One region of the Lentzea sp. NPDC051213 genome, then DNA from elsewhere that is predicted to be linked to it. Evidence: riboswitches for the same ligand, from Rfam matches in the RefSeq annotation. Region 1 holds a riboswitch; each other region holds the start of a gene.
What was found. Region 1 has a riboswitch for cobalamin ahead of ACIA8G_RS14265 (FecCD family ABC transporter permease). Riboswitches for the same ligand answer to the same signal wherever they lie in the genome.
Positions count from the first base shown of each region.

Region 1 (5,123 bases):
GACGGTCTCCCAGTTGACCGTGGTCCAGCTGTCGTCGAGGTCGGCGAAGATGTTGTCGCCGCCGGCCTTCGCGATCACGTCCTGAGGCGCCGCGTTCTTGCCCGACGTGAACGGCTGGTCCTGCCCGCTGTCGTAGAGGAACACCTTCGGCCGCGGCTTGCCCGCCATGAGCTTGCCCGCGTCCTCGATCTGCCGCTGGTAGCCCTTGATCAGCTCCTCGGCCTTCGCCTCGACCCGGAAGATCTTCCCGAGGTTGCGCAGGTCGGTGTAGAGGGCGTCGAGCGCGGGCATGATGCCGCGCCGCTTGCCGACGCCGTTGCGGCACGCCTCGGTGAGCAGGTACGTCGGGATGCCGAGCTGCTTGAGCGCGTCCGGGGTGAAGCCGGTGCTCTCGCTGAAACCGTAGTTCCAGCCGGCGAACACGAAGTCGGCGTTGGCGCCCTGCACGACCTCTTTGGAGATCTTGTCGGACAGGTGCTTCACACTGTCGAAGTCGGCCTTCCACGGAGACGTGCGGACGTCGACGGTGTCGGTGCCGTCCACCACGTACCCGGCCATGCGGTCCTTGAGGCCCAGCGCGAACATCAGCTCGGTGATGCCGGTGTCGTTGGTGACCACTTTGGACGGCACCTTGTCGAACGTGACGTCCTGGCCGCAGTTCTTGACGGTCACCGGGTCGGACTTCGAGGTGTCCTGCGCGACCGTGGCGCCGCAGCCCGTGACGAGCAGCAGGGTGGCGACGGCGAGGGCGGTTCTCAAGGGGTGACCTCCTGGTCGAACAGGAGCTGGGGAACTCCCGTGGTGGGGTGGGTGACGACGTGCGCGGTGACGTGGAAGACCTTGGCGATCAGTTCCGGGGTGAGGACCTCGTGCGGGGTGCCGCCGGCGACGAGCCGTCCTTCGTCGAGCACGTACAACGTGTCGCAGTAGGACGCCGCGAGGTTGAGGTCGTGCAGCACGGTGATGACGGTCCTGCCGAGATCGCGCGTCAGGCGCAGCACGTCGATCTGGTGGCGGATGTCGAGGTGGTTGGTGGGCTCGTCGAGCACGAGCACGTTCGGTTCCTGCGCGAGGGCCCTGGCGATGAGCACGCGCTGGCGCTCGCCGCCGGACAGGCTGAGGAAGCTCCTGCCCGCCAGGTGCGAGGCGTCCACTGTGGCCAGTGCCTCGGCGCAGACGCGCACGTCCCTCGCCGGGTCGCGCTCGTGCGGCAACCTGCCCATCTCCACGACCTCGGCGACCGTGAAGTCGAACTCGACCTGCGACTCCTGGGTGAGGGCGGCCAGGTCCCTGGCGACGTTCAGTCGCTTGTGGACGTTCTCGCCGCCGACCAGCACGGCTCCCCCGGTCGGCTTCAGCGCCCGGTAGACGCAGCGCAGCGTGGTCGACTTGCCGCTGCCGTTGGGGCCGACGATGCCGACGACCTCGTTCTCCGCGCGGAAGGTGATGTCCTCGACGATGCCCTTGACGGTCACGCCGCGCAGTTCGACCAGCATCAGCGTCCTCCGAAGACGTAGGCCTTGCGGCGCATGAGGAACACGAAACAGGGCACCCCGAGCGCGGCGGTGATCACGCCCAGCGGCAGCTCTTCCGGTGCCGCCAGCAGGCGTGCCGCGACGTCCACCCAGACCAGGAAGCTGGCGCCCGCGAGCGGCACCAGCGGCAGCACCTTGCGGTGATCCGCGCCCACGACCATGCGCGTCAGGTGCGGAAGCATCAGCCCGACGAACCCGACGGCGCCGCTGACCGCGACCAGCACACCGGTCATGGCGGCGGTGATGAGGAACAGGTGGGTGCGCAGGCGTTGCACGGGCACGCCTAGCGTGGTCGCGGTCTCGTCCCCCATCGCCAACGCGTTGAGAGGCCGCGCCTTGGTCAGCAGGTAGGCGATGCCGAGTGCGGTCACCAGCGCGGCCACGGGCAACGACTGCCAACTGGCCCCGCCCAGACTGCCGAGCAGCCACAGCATGGCGGCGCGCGAGGCGTCACCGCGCGGCGCCTGGAAGACGAGCAGCATCGCGACGGCGGAGAACCCGTAGCCGAGCGCGGTGCCGGTCAGCACCAGCTTCAGCGGCGTTAGTCCGCGGTTCGTGCGTGCGGTGAGGTAGACGAGCACGCTCGCCGCCAGCGCGGTCACGAACGCGCCGAACGACATCGCGTAGACCCCGAGCGAGGAGAACACCCCGAGCGTCGCCACGGCGATCGCCCCCACGCTCGCACCCGAGGAGATGCCGAGCACGTACGGGTCGGCCAACGCGTTGCGCACCATCGCCTGCATGGCCACGCCGACGGCGGCGAGCCCGGCCCCGACCACGGCGGCGAGCAGCACGCGAGGCAGCCGGATGTCCCAGACGATGTGGTACTGCCCGGCGAGGTCCGCCGGAATCACCCCGCCGGCGATGGCGGCGTGCAGGAGTTCGGCTGTCTGCCCGAACGGAATGCTGACAGGCCCGAGCGCAACGCCCGCCACGATGCTGATGGCGAGCACGCCGACGAGCGCGCTGATCTTCGCGATCACTTGGTCCCTTCCCGCAATCCACGGCAGGAGTCGGAGCTTGTTGGACAGCCGTGTGCGGGTATTCGGGCTCGCCCCCGGTGATGGGGACCTACCGTTGCGGGTCAGCGCCGGATTTCGACCGGACTTCCCCCGTGCACGACGTCCGCACTGTAACCCGCGCTTGTGCACAAAATCGCCACCGAGGTCGTCTAGGTGACATGGACCTCGGTACCCGAAGACAGTTGAGGCGCGAGCGGTTGAGGCGCGAGCACGGCACCCCGGCGGCGACGATCTTCAAGGACGAGACCACCGCGGCCTGGATCGCGCTGGTCATGATCTGCGTGGGCGTCAGCGCCGGCAGCTTCGGGCACATGCCGATCGCCCACGCGCTGGAGCGGATCTACTGCACGCCCGTGGCCTGCGCGTCGCTGCCTCAGGCGCTGACCGGCTGGGCGATCGCGGTCGCGCCGCTACCGGTGTTCCTCTGGCGCCGCGACCTGGCCGTCTACCTGGGCCTGCTCCTGGTCACCTTCATGAGCACGTTGTTCGTCACGTCCAACCAGGACATCCCGGTCGAGATCAACCCGATCATCGACCTCTGGGTGCTGTCGCTGACCTACTTCGTCGTGGGCATGCTGTTCGTGCCGCTCAGCCTCGGGATCTCCCGTCTGGTCAGGCCGTCCCGGCGGGCGGTGGTGGTCGCCGCCCAGCACTGGCTCCTGCTGGCCGTCCTCGTCCTGTGGCTGGCGTGATCTGCGAAGGAAGAAAGTTCGAAAACTTCCGGGGTGTGCTGTCGATTCGGCATGCGGCCCGTTCGACCTGTGGATGCCAAGGGCCTGACGCGGCCCCCGGAACGCAGGGAGACACACCATGAAGTTCATGATGATCTGGCGCGCGACCGACGAGGCCTTCGCGAACATGGGCGAGTTCGACTTCGAGAAGATGCTGGAGACGGTCGGCCGGTACAACGACGACATGATCCGCGCGGGCGTGTTGCTGGCCGCGGAAGGCCTCTCCGACCCCTCCGAGGGCGTGGTCGTCGACTTCTCCACCGAGCCGCCGGTCGTCACGGACGGCCCGTACGGCGAGACCAAGGAGCTGTTCAACGGCTTCTACATCATCAACGTCGCCTCCAAGGAAGAGGCGATCGAGTGGGCCAAGCGCGCACCGATGACCGGGCCCGGCTTCAAGACCGAGATCCGCCGCGTTCCCACGATCGACGAGTTCCCGCAGGACAACGAGTGGATCAAGAAGGAGCGGGCGTGGCGTGAGTCCACCGGCCAGCTCTGAAACACCAAGGCCCGGCCGGAGTCTCCCGGCCGGGCCTTGGTACGTGCGAAGAAACCTCAGCCCGTGCGCACGTTCGACGAAACGAGCGCCGCGAGCCGGTCACCGATGGCGTAGGTCTGGCCAGGCGACTGGTGGTCACGGGTCGCCAGATCGAAGGCCACGGAGGCCTCGATCCGGCGGGACGACTCGTGCTCGCCGAGGTGGTCGAGCAGCAGTGCCACCGACAGCACGGCGGCCGTCGGGTCCGCGATGCCCTGGCCCGCGATGTCCGGTGCGGAACCGTGCACCGGCTCGAACATCGACGGGTTGCGCCGCGTCACGTCCATGTTGCCCGACGCGGCCAGGCCGATTCCGCCCGTGACGGCGGCGGCCAGGTCGGTCAGGATGTCGCCGAACAGGTTGTCCGTCACGATCACGTCGTACCGGCCGGGGTCGGTGACCAGGTGGATCGTCGCCGCGTCCACGTGCTGGTACGCCACCGTCACGTCCGGGTGCTGCAACGAGACCTCCTCGACGACGCGCGACCACAACGAGCCGGCGTGCGTGAGGACGTTCGTCTTGTGCACCAGCGTCAGGTGTCGGCGCGGGCGGAGTGACGCGCGGGCGAAGGCGTCGCGGACGACGCGCTCCACGCCGAACGACGTGTTGATCGAGACCTCGGTGGCGATCTCGTGCGGTGTGTCCTTGCGGAGCAGACCGCCGTTGCCCGCGTACGGGCCCTCGGTGCCCTCGCGGACCACCACCATGTCGATCTCCGGCGGGTCCGCGAGCGGGCTGCGGACTCCGGGGTAGAGACGAGCGGGGCGGAGGTTCACGTGGTGGTCGAGTTCGAAGCGCAGACGCAGGAGCAGACCGCGCTCCAGAATTCCGCTCGGCACCGACGGATCGCCCACCGCGCCGAGCAGGATCGCGTCGTGCTGGCGGAGCTCACCGAGCACCGACTCGGGCAACAACTCTCCCGTGGCGTGCCAGCGCGCCGCGCCGAGGTCGTAGCGAGTGATCTCGGCCGCCGGAACGACCTCGCCGAGGACCTTCAGGGCCTCAGCGATGACCTCGGGCCCGATCCCGTCTCCTGGGATCACTGCGAGCCGCATCCACACACCTCCCAGGTGTCAGTCCCCAATTAGTGGGACTACTTTCCTTCGCGAAAGGCTACCGGCAACGCCGCCACTCGCCGCATGCCGGACACCCCTTCGGGGTGTTCTCTCCCGTACTGCGGGACACCCACACGGCCCATTACCCACTTTCGTGTGTCACTCGACCGCAGTACAGCTGTCGCGTCAAGGGGTGACGGCCCCTGCTCACAAAAGTAACGCGGGGGCCCCGCGTTACCTCT
Region 1 is NZ_JBITEX010000003.1:164,741-169,863, forward strand. Features, by position in the region: gene ACIA8G_RS14255 (ABC transporter substrate-binding protein) at 1-759, opposite strand, end outside; gene ACIA8G_RS14260 (ABC transporter ATP-binding protein) at 756-1,496, opposite strand; gene ACIA8G_RS14265 (FecCD family ABC transporter permease) at 1,496-2,518, opposite strand; cobalamin riboswitch at 2,554-2,691, opposite strand; gene ACIA8G_RS14270 (hypothetical protein) at 2,716-3,249, shown strand; gene ACIA8G_RS14275 (YciI family protein) at 3,368-3,787, shown strand; gene ACIA8G_RS14280 (3-isopropylmalate dehydrogenase) at 3,844-4,881, opposite strand.

Region 2 (5,123 bases), on a different contig from region 1:
ATCGATCACGTCCCGGGGTCGCGCTCTCATCAGCCCAGGTCGGCACGCATGCGCAGCGTCGCCGCGACCAGGTTTCGCAATGCCGGCTCCACCTCGGCGTAACCGCGGGTTTTGAGGCCGCAGTCCGGGTTCACCCACAAACGTTCACCTGGCACCGCGCGCACTGCTTCGGTGAGCAGCGAAACGATGTCGTCCTCGTTCGGGACCAGCGGCGAGTGGATGTCGTAGACGCCGGGACCGATGCCGCGCGGGAAGTCGAGGCCCTCCAGAATCTCCATCTTGGACCGTGCGGCCTCGATGGTCGTCACGTCGGCGTCGAGGTCGGAGATCGCGCCGATCACCTCGCCGAACTCCGAGTAGCACAGGTGCGTGTGGATCTGCGTGGCCGGCGTGGCACCCGCGGTGGCGAGCCGGAACGCGCCGACGGACCACTCGATGTAGGCCGGTTGGTCCTTCTGGCGCAACGGAAGGAGCTCGCGCAGCGCCGGTTCGTCCACCTGGATCACCCGGATACCGGCGGCTTCGAGGTCGCGGATCTCGTCCCGCAGCGCCAGCGCGACCTGGGCCGCGGTGTCGGCCAGCGGCTGGTCGTCGCGGACGAACGACCACGCCAGGATCGTCACCGGGCCTGTCAGCATGCCCTTGACCGGCTTGGCCGTCAGCGACTGCGCGTAGGTGCTCCACGGCACCGTCATCGGCTTCGGCCGTGACACGTCACCGTGGATGATCGGCGGCCGCACGCACCGCGAGCCGTAGGACTGCACCCAGCCGAACTGCGTGCTGGCGAAGCCGTCCAGGTGTTCGGCGAAGTACTGGACCATGTCGTTGCGCTCGGGCTCGCCGTGCACCAGCACGTCCAGGCCGATGTCCTCCTGCAGATCGATCACGCGAGCGATCTCGTCCCGCATCCGCTGCACGTACTCGTCCTCGGTGATCTCCCCGCTGCGCACGGCCGCGCGCGCCTTGCGGATGTCGCCGGTCTGCGGGAACGAGCCGATCGTCGTGGTCGCGAGCGGCGGCAGGCCGAGCCGGGCCTGCTGGGCGGCGGCACGGTCCTCGTACGGCGCACGGGAACGGTGCTCCGGCCGCAACGACTCGATGCGCGCCCGCACGTGGTCATCACGCCGTGGCGACGGCACGGTTCGTTTGGCCTCATCGGCCCACGCGCCGTCCGCGCCGTTGCGCAGCGCCTTACCGAGCAGCACGACCTCGCGGACCTTCTGCCGTGCGAAGGCCAGTCGTGCCTGCACGTCCGGCTCGAGATTCTCGGCGTCCAGGTCGTACGGCACGTGCAGCAGCGTGGACGAGGTCGACACGACGACCTCGCGCGCGGAACCCAGCAGGGACGCGGCCTTCGCCAGTGCCGCGTGCAGGTCGGTGCGCCAGACGTTGCGACCGTCGACGAGACCGGCCACCAACGTCTTGTCGCGCAACGCGGGCACGGCGACCGAGGTGTCCGGCGCGCTGACCAGGTCGATGCCGATCGCCTCGACCTGCGACTCGGCCAGGATCGGCAGCGCCGGGCCCAGATCGCCGTAGTAGCCGGTCACCAGCAGCTTCGGCCGGCCGGGCAGGCCGCTCAACGTGCGATACGTGCGGCGCAACGCGTTGAGCTCGGCCGGTGTGCGGTCGGCGGCGAACGCCGGTTCGTCGAGCTGCACCCACTCCACGCCCTCGGCACGCAGCCGGCCGAGGAGCTCGGTGTAGGCCTCCAGCAGCCGGTCCAGCAGCGCCAGCGGTTCGAAACCGGCCTGGGCCGGCTTGGCCAGCAGCAGGAACGTCACCGGGCCGAGCAGCACCGGCCGGGTCGTGACGCCGAGCTCGCGGGCCTCGCGGTACTCCGCGATCGGCTTGTCGCCGGCCAGCCGGAACTCCGTGTCCGGTCCCAGTTCCGGCACCAGGTAGTGGTAGTTCGTGTCGAACCACTTGGTCAGCTCGAGCGCGGTGGCGCCGTCACGGCCCCGCGCGGCGGCGAAGTAGGTGTCCAGTTCGGACAGTCCAAGGTCGCGGAACCGTTGCGGGATGGCGTCGAACAGGAACGCCGTGTCGAGCACCTGGTCGTAGAACGAGAACGTGTTGCCCGGCACCGAGTCCAGTTCGGACAGCTCGGTCCAGGTGTCGGCGCGGAGTCGCCGCGCGGTCCGCCGCAGGGCGGCTTCGTCGATCTTGCCGGCCCAGTACTGCTCGACCGCGCGTTTCAGCTCGCGCTTCGGGCCGATGCGGGGATAACCGAAAACAGTGCTGCCAATGGTCACAGGCTCTCTCCTCGCGAGCGTGCGGAAGCACCGGAGACACGCGCGCAGGGCAGCACAGAAGCTGCGCCCGTTGGCCCGCCCGAGAGGCTCCGGAGCACCGCGCACCTGGTGGCGCGCGGACCGGCGGCAGGTCTTCGGACTCGTGGGCGCAGATCTTGTCCCTACCGGCCGTCGCTTCCCAGATCTGGCAGACCCAGTGCGTATGACGGCTTTCGTTCCCACTCACCGCTGCGGGGCAGTCCCGGATTCGCACCGGGTTCCCTTTTGCTCCACCGGACGAACCGGTGAACCGCTGGCAGGACCGAGACTAGCGGGCCGCACCGAGCATGCCCAGCGCCATGCCCGCGTATTGCATGGTGAGATCACTCAACTTGACCGGCCCTGCAGGCGAATACCAGCGCGATACGCCGCTGCACATCTCCAGCAGGGCCAGGCGGGCGACGTTCGGTTCCGCGACCGTCAGCTGTCGCGCCTTGATCCCCTCGCTGATCGCGTCCTGCCAGAACTGCTCGTACCGGTCGCGCAAGGCGACGATCTCCGCGCGGCGTTCCCCGGTCAGGGCACGCATCTCACCGTCCACGACGAGGGTTTCGCGCGGCTTCTCGGCGTGCGCCTGGACGTGCATCCGCACCAGCGCGATCAGTCGCTCACGTGGATCGCCGGTGATCTGCTCGGCCGCGGCGATCAACGCGGTGAGGCTGGCGCGCATGATCGCGGCGAGCAGGTCTTCCTTGGTGCCCATGTAGTGGTAGAGCGTCGCCGACGAGAGGCCGGCGGCCTGGGCGAGGTCGCGGATGCCGGTGCCGTGGAACCCGCGCTCGGCGAACAACGCCACCGCCGCCTCGCGGACCCGTTCCTCAGTCGACATCACTCGCCCTCTCCCTTGACCGGCACGGTAGCGCGACCTTACCGTCGGACTCAATCGATCGATCGATCGAAGGGGAGAGATGACCGTCGACTACTCGTGTGCCGAGGGCATCGCGCAGGTGCACCTGAACCGCCCGGAACGGCTGAACGCCGTGGTACCGGCGCTGGTGGAGGACCTGCTGGGTGCGTTCGCCGCCGCCCGGCTCGACGAGGCGCGGGTGGTGGTGCTGGCGGGACGCGGCAGGGCGTTCTGCGCCGGGCACGACCTGAAGGAGCCGGTGCCGGCCGAGACGGTCACGCAGACACGGGCCAGGCTGGACCGCATCCAGGACGTCACGCGCGCGATCCGCGCGTTTCCCGGTGTGGTGATCGCCGCGGTGCACGGGTACGCGCTCGGTGCGGGCTGCGAGTTCGCGCTCGGGTGCGATCTGGTGGTGGCGCACGAGGACGCGCGCTTCGGGTTCCCCGAGGTCAGCGTCGGGCTGAGCGTCACCGGCGGGATCTCGGGCCTGCTGCCGCGGATGGTCGGGTTGCCGCGCGCCAAGGAACTGCTCCTGCTGGGCGAGCGGATTCCCGCTGCCCGCGCCTGCGAGTTGGGACTGGTCAACCGGGTCAGCTCCGACCACGAAAAGACCGCGCTGGAACTGGCCGGGTACATCGCCGCGCAGCCGCCGGTCGCGGTGTCGCTGGCCAAACGGGTGCTGGATCTCGGTGCGGACTCGTCGCTCGAGGCTGCCCTGGAGACCGAGGTCGACCACGCGATCCTGACCAGCCTGTCCGGTGAGGGTGACGCGCCGCGAGAGGGGTTCGGCCGTGGCTGACCTGATCACCGCGCTGAAATCCGCTGCCGCGCGCTGGCCGAAGCGGCTCGCCTGGACGTTCGATCCGGGCGGCTCGTTCACGTTCGCCGAGATCGATGCGCTGTCCGACGGGTACGCGCAGGCGTTGCGGGACAAGGGGATCCGGGCGGGCGACCGGGTCGGTCTGATGCTGCGGAACGTGCCGGAGTTCCCGCTGGTCTGGTTCGCGCTGATCAAGCTCGGCGCCACGACCGTGCCGGTCAACGTCAAGTACCGCTCGGTCGACGCCGAGCACGTGCTGTCGACCTCCGAAGCGGTCGCCGTGGTGAGCACGGAGGAGTTCGGGCCGTTGCTCGACGGCCGGGTCGTGCACCACGTCGAGGATCTCAAGCCGGTCGACGGGTTCGTGCAGGAACCGGTGTCCGCGCCGGTGAACCTGCAGTTCACCTCGGGCACCACGGGCAAGCCCAAGGCGTGCGTGCTGTCGCACTCCTACTGGATGACGCTCGGCGGCAGCCTCGTCGAGGAGTTTCCCCGGCTGAGCTCCGACGACGTGATGCTGACCGCGCAACCGTTCTACTACATCGATCCACAGTGGAACGTCGTCGCGGCGCTGCTCGCCGGTGCACATCTCGTTGTGCTGGACGGCTTTCACCCGTCGACGTTCTGGGAGAAGGTCCGCGAGCACCGCGTCACCTACTTCTACTGCCTCGGCGCGATGCCGACGTTGTTGCTGCGGATGCCACCCGACCCGCTGGATCGCTCGCACCAGGTGCGGGTCGTGCAGGCCTCCGCGATCCCGCCTGCACTGCACGCTGAACTGGAAGAACGCTGGGGCGTGGGCTGGTTCGAGGCGTACGGCATGACCGAGACCGGCGCTGACCTGCGGATCACCGCGGACGACCACGACCGGTTCGTCGGCACCGGGTGCCTTGGGCGTCCCGCGGCACATCGCGAGGCGAAGATCGTCGACGGCGAGTTGTGGCTGCGCGGCCCCGGCATGATGGACGGCTACCTCGGGCAGCCTTCGCCTTTTCTGGACGGCTGGTTCCGCACCGGCGACCTGGCGCGGATCGAGGACGGCCGGGTCTACCACCTGGGCCGGATCAAGGACATGATCCGGCGCAGCGGCGAGAACGTGGCCGCGCACGAGGTCGAGGAAGTGCTGATGAGCCATCCCGAGGTGCGGCTCGCGGCCGTG
Region 2 is NZ_JBITEX010000001.1:771,236-776,358, forward strand. Features, by position in the region: gene metE (5-methyltetrahydropteroyltriglutamate--homocysteine S-methyltransferase) at 30-2,255, opposite strand; cobalamin riboswitch at 2,363-2,564, opposite strand; gene ACIA8G_RS03500 (TetR/AcrR family transcriptional regulator) at 2,563-3,123, opposite strand; gene ACIA8G_RS03505 (enoyl-CoA hydratase/isomerase family protein) at 3,203-3,943, shown strand; gene ACIA8G_RS03510 (AMP-binding protein) at 3,936-5,123, shown strand, end outside.
Region 2: it holds a riboswitch for cobalamin, as region 1 does, so the genes downstream of both, metE (5-methyltetrahydropteroyltriglutamate--homocysteine S-methyltransferase) here and ACIA8G_RS14265 (FecCD family ABC transporter permease) in region 1, are expected to answer to the same signal.

Region 3 (5,123 bases), on a different contig from region 1:
CTGCTCGAGCAGGCCCGCCGCCTTGATCGCGTCCTTCATCGGGTCGCCGCCGAGGCCGCTCGAGGTGGCGCGGCCGTCCGTCAGCAGCACCACGAGCGGGCGCTTCTGCGGGTCGCGCAGCCGTTCGATCTCCAGCACCCGGTGCGCCTTGAGCAGCCCGTCCGCGAGCGGCGTCCTGCCACCGGTGCGCATCTTCTTGAGGCGCGTCGCGGCCGCGTCCACGGACGTCGTCGGGGGCAGGGCGACCTCGGCGGTCTGGCCGCGGAACGTCACCACGCCCACCTTGTCGCGCCGCTGGTAGGCGTCGCGCAGCAACGAGACGACCGCGCCGCTGACGGCCGACATCCGCTGCCGCGCGGCCATCGAGCCGGAGGCGTCGACGACGAACAGGATGAGGTTCGATTCCTTGCCCTCGCGGACCGCCCTGCGGAGGTCGGCGCCGGTGAGGACGAGCCCGGGACCGCTGCGGCCACGTGCGTTCTGGTGCGGTGCCGCGTTCGTCAGCGTGTCGACGAGGTGCAGCCCGTTGCCGTCCACTTTGGAGGAACGGACGATCCGGCCGGTGCGGGCGCGGGCCCTGGAACGCTTGCCCGGCGCGCCTTCCCCGACACCGGGGACCTCCAGCAGCCGCGCCTTGAACGCGGGCGCGGGTTCCGGCGCGGGCCGGTCGTTGGGCGCGTTCCCGTTGCCCGCCGGGCCTTCCTGCGGTTCGGGCAGCTCGCCACCACCGGGACCGTCGTCGTCCGGTCCCTCTGGCTCTTCGGCGTGCTCGGCGGCCTGGCGCATCGCGTCCTCGAGCTGCTGCTCCTCGATACCCGGCTCGTCGAACGGGTCACGCCGCCGCCGGTGCGGCAGCGCGAGCCGGACCCCGACCTCGACGTCCGACTCCTCGACCTGCTCGCTGCCCCGCCACGCGGCGTGCGCGGTGGCGGCACGGGCGACCACGAGGTCCGCGCGCATGCCGTCGACCTCGAAAGCCGCGCAGACAGCGGCGATCCGGCGCAGCTCACTGTCCGGAAGGGACACCGCCTTGAGGTTCTCCCGCGCGGTGGTGATCTGCTGCTTGAGCTTGGCGTCCTCCGCCGCCCACTGCCCGGCGAACGTCACGGGGTCGGCCTCGTAGGCGAGCCGGCGCCTGATCACCTCGGTGCGGATGTGCACGTCCCGCGCGGCCTTGACCGCCACGGTCAGCCCGAACCGGTCGAGCAGCTGCGGCCGCAGCTCGCCCTCCTCCGGGTTCATCGTGCCGACCAGCAGGAACTGCGACGGGTGCGACACCGAGACGCCTTCGCGCTCGACGTGTGCGCGCCCCATCGCGGCGGCGTCGAGCAGCAGGTCGACCAGGTGGTCGTGCAGCAGGTTGACCTCGTCGACGTAGAGCACGCCCCGGTGCGCGGCGGCGAGCAGTCCCGGTTGGAACGCCCGCACGCCCTCGGTCAGCGCCTTCTCCAGGTCGAGCGACCCCACCAGCCGGTCCTCGGTGGCGCCGACGGGCAGCTCGATCAGCCTCGCGGGCCGCCGTTCGATCCGTTCGTGCGGCGCGTCCGGGCAGTCGGTGGTGCCGGGCGCGCACCCGAAGCGACAGCCTTCGGAGACTTGGAGTTCCGGCAGCAGCGCGGCCAGGGCACGCACGATCGTCGACTTCGCGGTCCCCTTCTCGCCGCGCACGAGTACGCCGCCGATGCCGGGATGCACGGCGTTCAGCAAGAGGGCCAGCCGGAGGTCGTCGTGACCGACGACAGCCGAAAAGGGGAACATGCTCGGCGAAGTCCTTCCTCGGGTGTCCACGCCCGCGGTCGGTGATCAAGAGGGGGACGAGTTCCTGACTCCCGGTTTCTCCAGATCCGGTCACAGTCGCGGGACGGCGCCGGATTCGCACCGGCTTCCTCGTACACCCCTCACAGCCCCGGCATCGTCGCATTTCGCCGGGGACGGACCAACCCCGCAGTCAGGTGGCCTTCACGACAGAGCGCTCCGCCGACGCGCTGACCCCGATGATCACCAGCGTGATCACGACCCCGATGAGGATCGCGGTCGACGCACCGGACAGCTCCAGCGCCACCGCCGAGATCGACGCGGACCCGCCGTACCCGATCCCGGCGAAGGCGTACATGACCGAGTACGCGGCCGCGTGAGCGTGCGTCGGCAGGCGTTCACGCAGGGAGAGGCTCCGCGACACCATCGCCCCTGCCTGGAACAACCCCGCGAACAGCAGACCGACGGTGATGCCCGGCAGACCTGGCAGGAAGACCGTGATGCCGATGCACAGCGCCATGCCGACGAGCAGCACCAGGCTGTGCAGCCGCACCGACCCAGGCCAGGTGCGCAGGCCGTAGATCAGCGCGCCGGCCGCGCAGGCGAGCGCGAACCAGGTGAGCATCGGCCCCGACCAGCCGTAGGCGATGCCCCGTTCCTCGAGCAGCGCGGGCAGCATCAGCTCGGTCGCCGCGAACAGCGCGTTCGACGCCGAGCTGGTGAGGAAGATCGGCCACGCGGCGAGCAGTGACCGGCTGATCGGCGCGGTGACGCGTTCGGGTTCCGGCAGCCACCCCAGTGTCACTGCCGCCACCAGCAGGAACGCGGCCGCCACCAGCATCGGGGCGCCGGGGTGGATCAGGAACGACAGCGCCGCGGCCAGCGCGGGTGCCGCCGCCCACACGATCTGCGACAGCACGGCCTCGGCGCTCAGCGCCCGTGCGACCTTCTCCTCCCGCACGAGCGAGGTCAGCATCGCGCGGGTGCCGCCGGGCGCGGCCGCCGGTGCGGCTCCGGCGAGGAACACCAGCGCGAGCAGCACCACCCCGTCGGCGAACGGCGTCGCGGCGAACGCGAGTGCGCCGACGACCAGACCCGCCGGCAGCTGGCGGCGGGAGCGGCCCAGCCGGGCGCCGAGCACGGAGGCGCCCACGATCTCGCCGATCACGTACACCGCGGTCGCGATCGCGCCGAACGAGAAGCCGCCGGTGCCCGCTCGCCCTAGGAACACCAGCGAGATCGGTGCCATCGCGACGGGCAGGCGGCTGCCGACCGCGACCAGGCCCCAGAGCCAGAGCTGCCGGGTCACAGCAGGCCGGTGAAGTGCTGCCAAGCCTCCCGGACCTCCTCGCCCGTCCACTCCAGCGCCGGACCGGCAACAGTGACCTCGGTCTTGGCCAGCCGCCCATCCCGCCAGAACTTCCCGAGGAACTTCCCGCTCAGCTCAGTCAGCCGAGCCGGGTCACCCGGCAGGTGCAGCGAGAACTGGTGCGTGTGCGGCTCCGGCTGCCCCATCGCCTCCGCCACGACCTTGGCGTGCGCCACGTAGGAACCCAACCGAGGCAGCACGGTGTCCAGGCCGTGCAGCGCGGAGAGCGCGGCGGGCCACTGCTGGAACAGCATGCCGCCGTACCGGTGCCGCCAGACCCGCGCCTGGTCGACGAAGTCCTGGGTGCCAGCCAAAGCCGCCCCCGAGATGCCTTCCAAAGACTTGTAGAACGACACGTAGACCGAGTCGAACAGCCCGGCGATCTCCTCCAGCGGCTTGCCCAGCCCGTACGTGCTCTCCCACAACCGCGCGCCGTCGAGGTGCACGACCGCGTCCCGTTCGCGGGCGGCGTCGACGACCGAGGTGAGCTCGTCCCGGGTCGGCAGGATGAAGCCGGCCTCGCGGTCGGGTACCTCGACCAGCAGCGTGCCGAACGGCTCGGGGCAGGTGGCCACCTCGTCGTTGCCGACCTTGATCGGGCGAAGACCGGACAGCACGGTCAGCGCGTCGTCCTCGTGGGTGATCGGGTGCGCCTGCGGGTGCATCGCCACGATCGGGTTGTGCGTGCGGTCGGCCCAGCACTTGAGCGCGATCTGCTGCGCCATCGTCCCCGTCGGCACGAACAACGCCGCCTCGGTGCCCAGCAGCTGCGCTACCCGCGTCTCCAGCGCGCCTACCGGGCCGCCGTCGCCGTAGCGGTCCGGATCCACGTCCGGGACCGGGCCGAGCGTCTCTAGCAGCGTCCTCTTGGTGACTCCGGAGAGCTGACGGTTCATCACCCAGGCATCAAACCTCAGGTCAACGACTCACGGCCACCGACTTAGGCGCGCGGAACGACAGGAGGTTCAGCCACTCGGGAACTCCACCGTCCAACCGCAACGACGGCTCGTGCGTGGCGACGGTCCGCAGCACCACCGCTGCTTCCAGCCGCGCCAGCCCGGCGCCGAGACAGAAGTGGCGCCCGTACCCGAACGCCAGGTGCCGAGGGTCGTTCTCCTTGCCGCTCAACAACAACACGAGCTCAGCACCGGCAGGCACCCGCACGCCGGACAGCACGACCTCACGGGCCGTGAGGCGCCGCCAGGTCACCACGGGCGTCTCCGTCCGCAGCACGTCCTCCACGAACGACTCCGCCACGCCAGGCGCAGGCAGAGAAGACCACAACGAACGGTCCTGCAACGCACGCCGCAACGCCGTGGACAACAACTGAGTCGTCGTCTCCTGACCGGCGATCAGCAGGAAGTAGCAAAGGCCGGCGGAGTCCTCAGCGGAGACACCGGCATCGGCCAACGCGCAGAACAGCTCTCCGTCCCGCGCGTGGTAGCGCTTGATCAGCCACTGGTGGAAATCGCCGACGTCGTCGACGAGCTCCATCTGCCGCTCGACGGAGATGTCTCCCCAGAAGAACTCCAGCGACCCGGTGCTCCACCGCTTCAACGTCGGGATGTCGACGTTCTCCAGCCCCAGCAGGTCCATCAGCACGATCGCCGGCAGGTCCCACGCGAGCGAGCGCACGAGATCCGTGCCACCAAGGCGTTCCAAAACGAGGGAACGGATGCGAGGCTCCGCAGCGGCGACGCGGGCCGGCGTGAAGAACGACGCCACCAGGCGGCGCAGGCCGGCGTGCGACTCCGAACCGTTGTTCGCGAGCGTCGGCGGCAGCGAGAAGCGGGCCCTCACCAGGGCGCGCAGGGCAGCGGGCGCCACCGGGGTGACGGCGGTCAGTGCGTTGTCAGGCAGAAAAGTCAGCGGATCGGCGAGGACCGCGCGCACGTCGTCGTAGTCCGACACCACCCAGCGGCCGTCGCAGAACTGCACCGGTGAGGTGAGTTCGGCGCGCGTGAAGGTGAACAGGTCCACGAGCGGCACGCTAGTCGGC
Region 3 is NZ_JBITEX010000011.1:24,302-29,424, reverse strand. Features, by position in the region: gene ACIA8G_RS38430 (putative cobaltochelatase) at 1-1,758, opposite strand, end outside; cobalamin riboswitch at 1,796-1,932, opposite strand; gene ACIA8G_RS38425 (MFS transporter) at 1,949-3,088, opposite strand; gene ACIA8G_RS38420 (threonine aldolase family protein) at 3,061-4,020, opposite strand; gene ACIA8G_RS38415 (hypothetical protein) at 4,043-5,104, opposite strand.
Region 3: it holds a riboswitch for cobalamin, as region 1 does, so the genes downstream of both, ACIA8G_RS38430 (putative cobaltochelatase) here and ACIA8G_RS14265 (FecCD family ABC transporter permease) in region 1, are expected to answer to the same signal.

Region 4 (5,123 bases), on a different contig from region 1:
AGCCAGGCCTTCGCGCCCGGTCCGAGGCCGATGACCACGACCTCGCCCTTGGGTTTGGCGGGCTTGGAGTGGCTGGGGAGCAGGGCCAGCGAGAAGTACGGGACCGAGTCGGGGTCGACGTCGGCGAGCTTCTCCGTGCGCTGGCGGCCGGTGGTGGCGCGTTCGACGTACCAGGCGCCGTCGAGCCGGCCGGACTCCTCCAGCGCGTGCCGCACGTTGCCGAAAGTGCGGCCCAGCTTGAGGATCGCGGCCGAGTCGGTGTCGGCGAGGCGCGCCGCGAGCTCCTCGGGCGGCAGGGTGCCGGGCAGGATCGTGAGGACCTCGTCGCGTTCGACGAGCGGCGTGCCCAGGACGGCACTCGCGCCGCTCACGGACGTCACGCCCGGCACGACCTCCCACTCGTAGCGGTCGGCGAGGCGTTTGTGCATGTGCATGTAGGAGCCGTAGAAGAACGGGTCTCCCGCGGCGAGCACCACGACGTCGCGGCCGGCGTCGAGGTGCGCGGCGAGGCGGGCGGCGGCCTCCTCGTAGAACTGGTCGATCTCGCCCTGGTAGTCGTCGGTGTCCTCGGTCGTGACCGGGTAGACCAGCTGCTCCTGGATCTGGCCCTCGCGGAAGTACGGCTGCGCAATGGTCTTCGCGACGCTGCGGCCGTGCCGGGCGCTGTGGAACGCGACCACGTCCGCCGCGGTGATGAGCCGCGCGGCCTTGACCGTCACGAGTTCCGGGTCGCCAGGACCCAGGCCGACGCCGTAGAGCTTGCCCGTCATTCTTCCTCGCTCGCGATCGCGTTGATGGCTGCCGCCGTCATGGCGCTGCCGCCCCGGCGTCCGCGCACCACCAGGTGCTCCAGATCCGTTGCGGCCAAAGCTTCTTTCGACTCTTGCGCGCCGATGAAACCGACCGGGATGCCGAGCACCGCCGCTGGTCGCGGGGCACCGGCGTTGATGAGGTCGATCAGGTGGAACAGGGCGGTCGGGGCGTTGCCGATCGCGATCACCGCGCCGCCGAAGCGGTCCGTGAGGAGTTCAAGGGCGGCGGCGCTGCGGGTGTTGCCGATGCGTTGTGCCAGTTCAGGTGTGCGCGGGTCCTGCAGGTAGCAGAGGACCTCGTTGTCCTTCGGCAGCCGGCGGCGGGTGACGCCGGACGCGACCATGTTGGCGTCGCACAGGATCGGGGCGCCGTCTCGGAGTGCTTGCCGGGCGTTCCGCACGACGTCGGGGGAGTAGGCGATGTCCTGCGGGAGGTCGGTCATCCCACACGAGTGGATCATCCGCACGACGACCCTGGCGACGTCCTCGGGGAACCTGGTGAGGTCCGATTCCGCGCGAATGGTGGCGAAGGACCGGCGGTAGATCTCCGCGCCGTCCTTGATGTACTGCGTCACCCGATCTCCTCGTCACCGGCTGAGCCGGTAATGCGGCGGTAGCCGTCGCCGGTCGCGACGAACTCGATCACATCGCCGGCGGGGCGGCCGCAGCGGCGTGCACATCCTGACCAGTGCACCTGGCCGGGGGTGTCGGGCCTGGCTAGGCCTGGGGCGTCGGGCCTGGTGGTCAGGCCGGGGGCGTCGGGGCTGGTGGTCAGGCCGGGGGTGTCGGGGCTGGTGGTCAGGCCGGGGGTGTCGGGCCTGGTGGCTAGGATCGAAATTGGGGGTACCCGGCCGGGTGCGTGTGTGTGGTGTGGTGCATCGACCCATGCGCGCGCGTCTGCCCGTACGTCGGAGAGCGAGTTCGCGCAGCCGGGGCGGCCGGTGCAGGCGCTGACGCCGTGCCACGGGGAGGCCGGGTCGGTGATCAGGCCGGTGGTGTCGGTGCCCGGCGGCACGACGAGGCTGCGCCACGGTGTCAGGCGGACCGGGATGCCGGGGAGTCGGTGGGCGTCGAGGCGGCCCAGCGGTACGCCTGGGGTCACCGGTGAGGGAGTGACCGGGGTTACAGCGGGAGTGATTCTGGGGGCGTTCGAGGCGCCGAAGTGTTCGGTGATCTTCCGCACAGCGTCGTCCACTTCGGACAGGCGCCAGGCGGTGCCGCGGAGCTGCTGGAAGAGGCGGGCGGCCACGATGACGGCGTCGACCGGGTCGGTGACTCGGATGCCGGTGTCCTGGCCTGCGAGGAGGAGGACGGTTTCGGTTGGGGCGGCGTTGTGGCTGCTCAGCGTGTCGTCGACCGGGCCGAGCCCGCCCACGGGAGCGCTGACCAGGCCGAAGTCACCGCCCAGCCCACTCACCGCAGCCCCGACCGTGACCAGGAAACGCCCTGGCAGCGACGCCAGCGCCGGATCCGCGCACAACGCCAGATCCAGCGCGTCGACCAGCGCCTGGTTGTCCTCCAACGGCGCCGCGATGATGTTGCGGATGCGCTCGTGCGAATCGGAAGGCAGCAGCCCGGCGGCGCGCAGCCGCGCACCCAGCTCCACGCCGTCCGCGAGGCCCCTGATCTGGAGGTTCGCCCGCGAGGTCAGCTCCACCGACCCGGATCCCAGCTCCAGCGCCGCCACCCGCACGACGTCCCACTGCGCGGCCGACAGCGTGCCGCCCGGCACCCGGATGCGCGCGAGGCCGCCGTCGGCCGCGGGGTGCAGCTCGACGGCGCCTGGGCAGGCATCCGGGTGAGTACGCATAGGTCGGACTGTAACCCGCCGGTTAGGGTGAGCCCGAACGACGAAGCGCAGGAGGAAGCCGGTGTGAATCCGGCGCGGTCCCGCCACTGTGACCAGCGAACAAATCCGCTGGGAGTCAGGAACTCCGCTTCGCCCGTTGCCCGCAACCTGGGGCGAGGACCCCACGAGGGATGGAGCCTGCGTGATCCTGCTGCTGTCGACCTCTGACACCGATCTGCTGTCTGCGCGCGCCTGTGGCGCCGAGTACCGGCTCGGCAACCCCGCGCGACTCACCACCGACGATCTGCCGGCCCTGGTCGACGGGGTCAGCCTCGTGGTGGTGCGCATTCTCGGCGGACGCCGGATGTGGGAGGAAGGGCTGGACTGGTTGCTCGCCAGCGGGCTGCCGGTGGTCGTGCTCGGTGGTGAGCAGCAGCCGGACGCCGCGTTGATGGAGCTGTCCACGGTGCCTGGCGGTGTCTGCGCGGAGGCGCACCTCTACCTCGCGCACGGTGGGCCGGCGAACCTCACCGAGCTGCACAAGTTCCTCGAGGACACGATCCTGCTGACCGGGCACGGGTTCGCGCCGCCCGCGGCCACCCCCACGTGGGGTGTGCTGGAACGGGAAAGCACGCAGCAGGGCCCGACGGTCGCGGTGCTCTACTACCGCGCGCACCACGTTGCGGGGAACACGGCGTTCGTGCACGCGCTGTGCGACGCGATCGAGGCCAAGGGCGGCAAGGCTCTGCCGGTTTTCTGCTCGTCGCTGCGCACGGCCGAGCCCGAGCTGCTGGACACCCTGCGCCAGGCCGACGCGCTGGTCGTGACGGTGCTCGCGGCCGGTGGCACGAATCCGGCGAAGGCGTCTGCCGGTGGTGACGACGACGCGTGGGACGTCGGTGCGCTGGCCGCGCTCGATGTGCCGATCCTGCAGGGGTTGTGCCTGACGTCGAGCCGCGCGTCGTGGGACGAGAACGACGACGGACTGTCTCCTTTGGACACCGCGACCCAGGTCGCGATCCCCGAGTTCGACGGCCGGATCATCACGGTTCCGTTCTCGTTCAAGGAGATCGACGAGGACGGGCTCACCGTGTACGTCGCCGATCCCGAACGGGCGCTGCGCGTCGCCGGCATCGCGGTCCGGCACGCAAGGTTGCGGCACATCCCGGTCGGCGAGCGCAAGATCGCGGTGATGCTGTCGGCGTACCCGACGAAGCACTCCCGCATCGGCAACGCGGTCGGGCTCGACACGCCCGCGTCGACCGTGCGGCTGCTGAAAGCCATGCAGGAGCACGGCTACGACATCGGCACCGAGCTGCCGGGCGTCGAGGAGTTGAACGGCGACGCGTTGATCCACGCGCTGATCGCGGCCGGTGGCCAGGACGCGGACTGGCTGACGCAGGAGCAGTTCGAGAGCAACCCCGTGCGCATCGCGGCGGCGGACTACCGGGAGTTCTACGAGACGCTGCCCGACGACTTCCGCGAGTCGATGCAGGAACACTGGGGTGACGCGCCCGGCTCGTTGTTCGTCGACCACTCGAAGTCCAAGGACGGCGAGATCGTGCTGGCGGCGCTGCAGTCGGGCAACGTCGTCGTCATCGTGCAGCCGCCGCGCGGGTTCGGCGAGAACCCGATCGCGATCTACCACGACCCCGACCTGCCGCCGTCGCACCACTACCTCGCGGCGTACCGGTGGATCGAGGCCCAGTTCGGCGCGGACGCGGTCGTGCACGTCGGCAAGCACGGCAACCTGGAGTGGTTGCCCGGCAAGACCGTTGGCATGTCGGCATCCTGCGGCACGGACGCCGCGCTCGGCGATCTGCCGCTGGTCTACCCGTTCCTCGTCAACGACCCCGGTGAGGGCACGCAGGCCAAGCGCCGCGCGCACGCCACGCTGGTCGACCACCTGGTGCCGCCGATGGCCCGCGCGGACAGCTACGGCGACATCGCGCGGCTGGAGCAACTGCTCGACGAGTACGGCAACATCTCCGCGATGGACCCGGCCAAGCTGCCGGCGGCCCGCGCGCAGATCTGGACGTTGATCCAGGCCGCGAAGCTCGACCACGACCTCGGTCTCGAGGACCGGCCGCACGAGGCGGAGTTCGACGAGTTCATCCTGCACGTCGACGGCTGGCTGTGCGAGGTCAAGGACGTCCAGATCCGCGACGGCCTGCACATCCTGGGCGAGGCACCGACCGGCAGCGTGCGCGTCAACCTCGTGCTCGCGATGCTGCAGGCACGGCAGATGTGGGGCGGCCAGGTCGCCGCGCTGCCCGGCCTGCGGGAAGCGCTGGGGCTCACGACCACGTCGCGCGAAGACACCGACGCCATCGAGGAAGAGGCGCGCGGTCTCGTCCAGGCCATGGAAGACGCCGGCTGGGACGCCGAAGTCGCCAAGACCCTGCACGAATCCGTTGACGTGCAGAAGATCCTCGAGTTCGCCGCGCTGGAAGTGGTTCCACGGCTTGCCCGCACCACGGACGAGATGACGAACGTGCTGCACGCGCTGGACGGCGGCTACA
Region 4 is NZ_JBITEX010000007.1:324,626-329,748, forward strand. Features, by position in the region: gene ACIA8G_RS30190 (precorrin-2 C(20)-methyltransferase) at 1-770, opposite strand, end outside; gene ACIA8G_RS30195 (precorrin-8X methylmutase) at 767-1,387, opposite strand; gene ACIA8G_RS30200 (hypothetical protein) at 1,384-2,622, opposite strand; cobalamin riboswitch at 2,631-2,769, shown strand; gene cobN (cobaltochelatase subunit CobN) at 2,804-5,123, shown strand, end outside.
Region 4: it holds a riboswitch for cobalamin, as region 1 does, so the genes downstream of both, cobN (cobaltochelatase subunit CobN) here and ACIA8G_RS14265 (FecCD family ABC transporter permease) in region 1, are expected to answer to the same signal.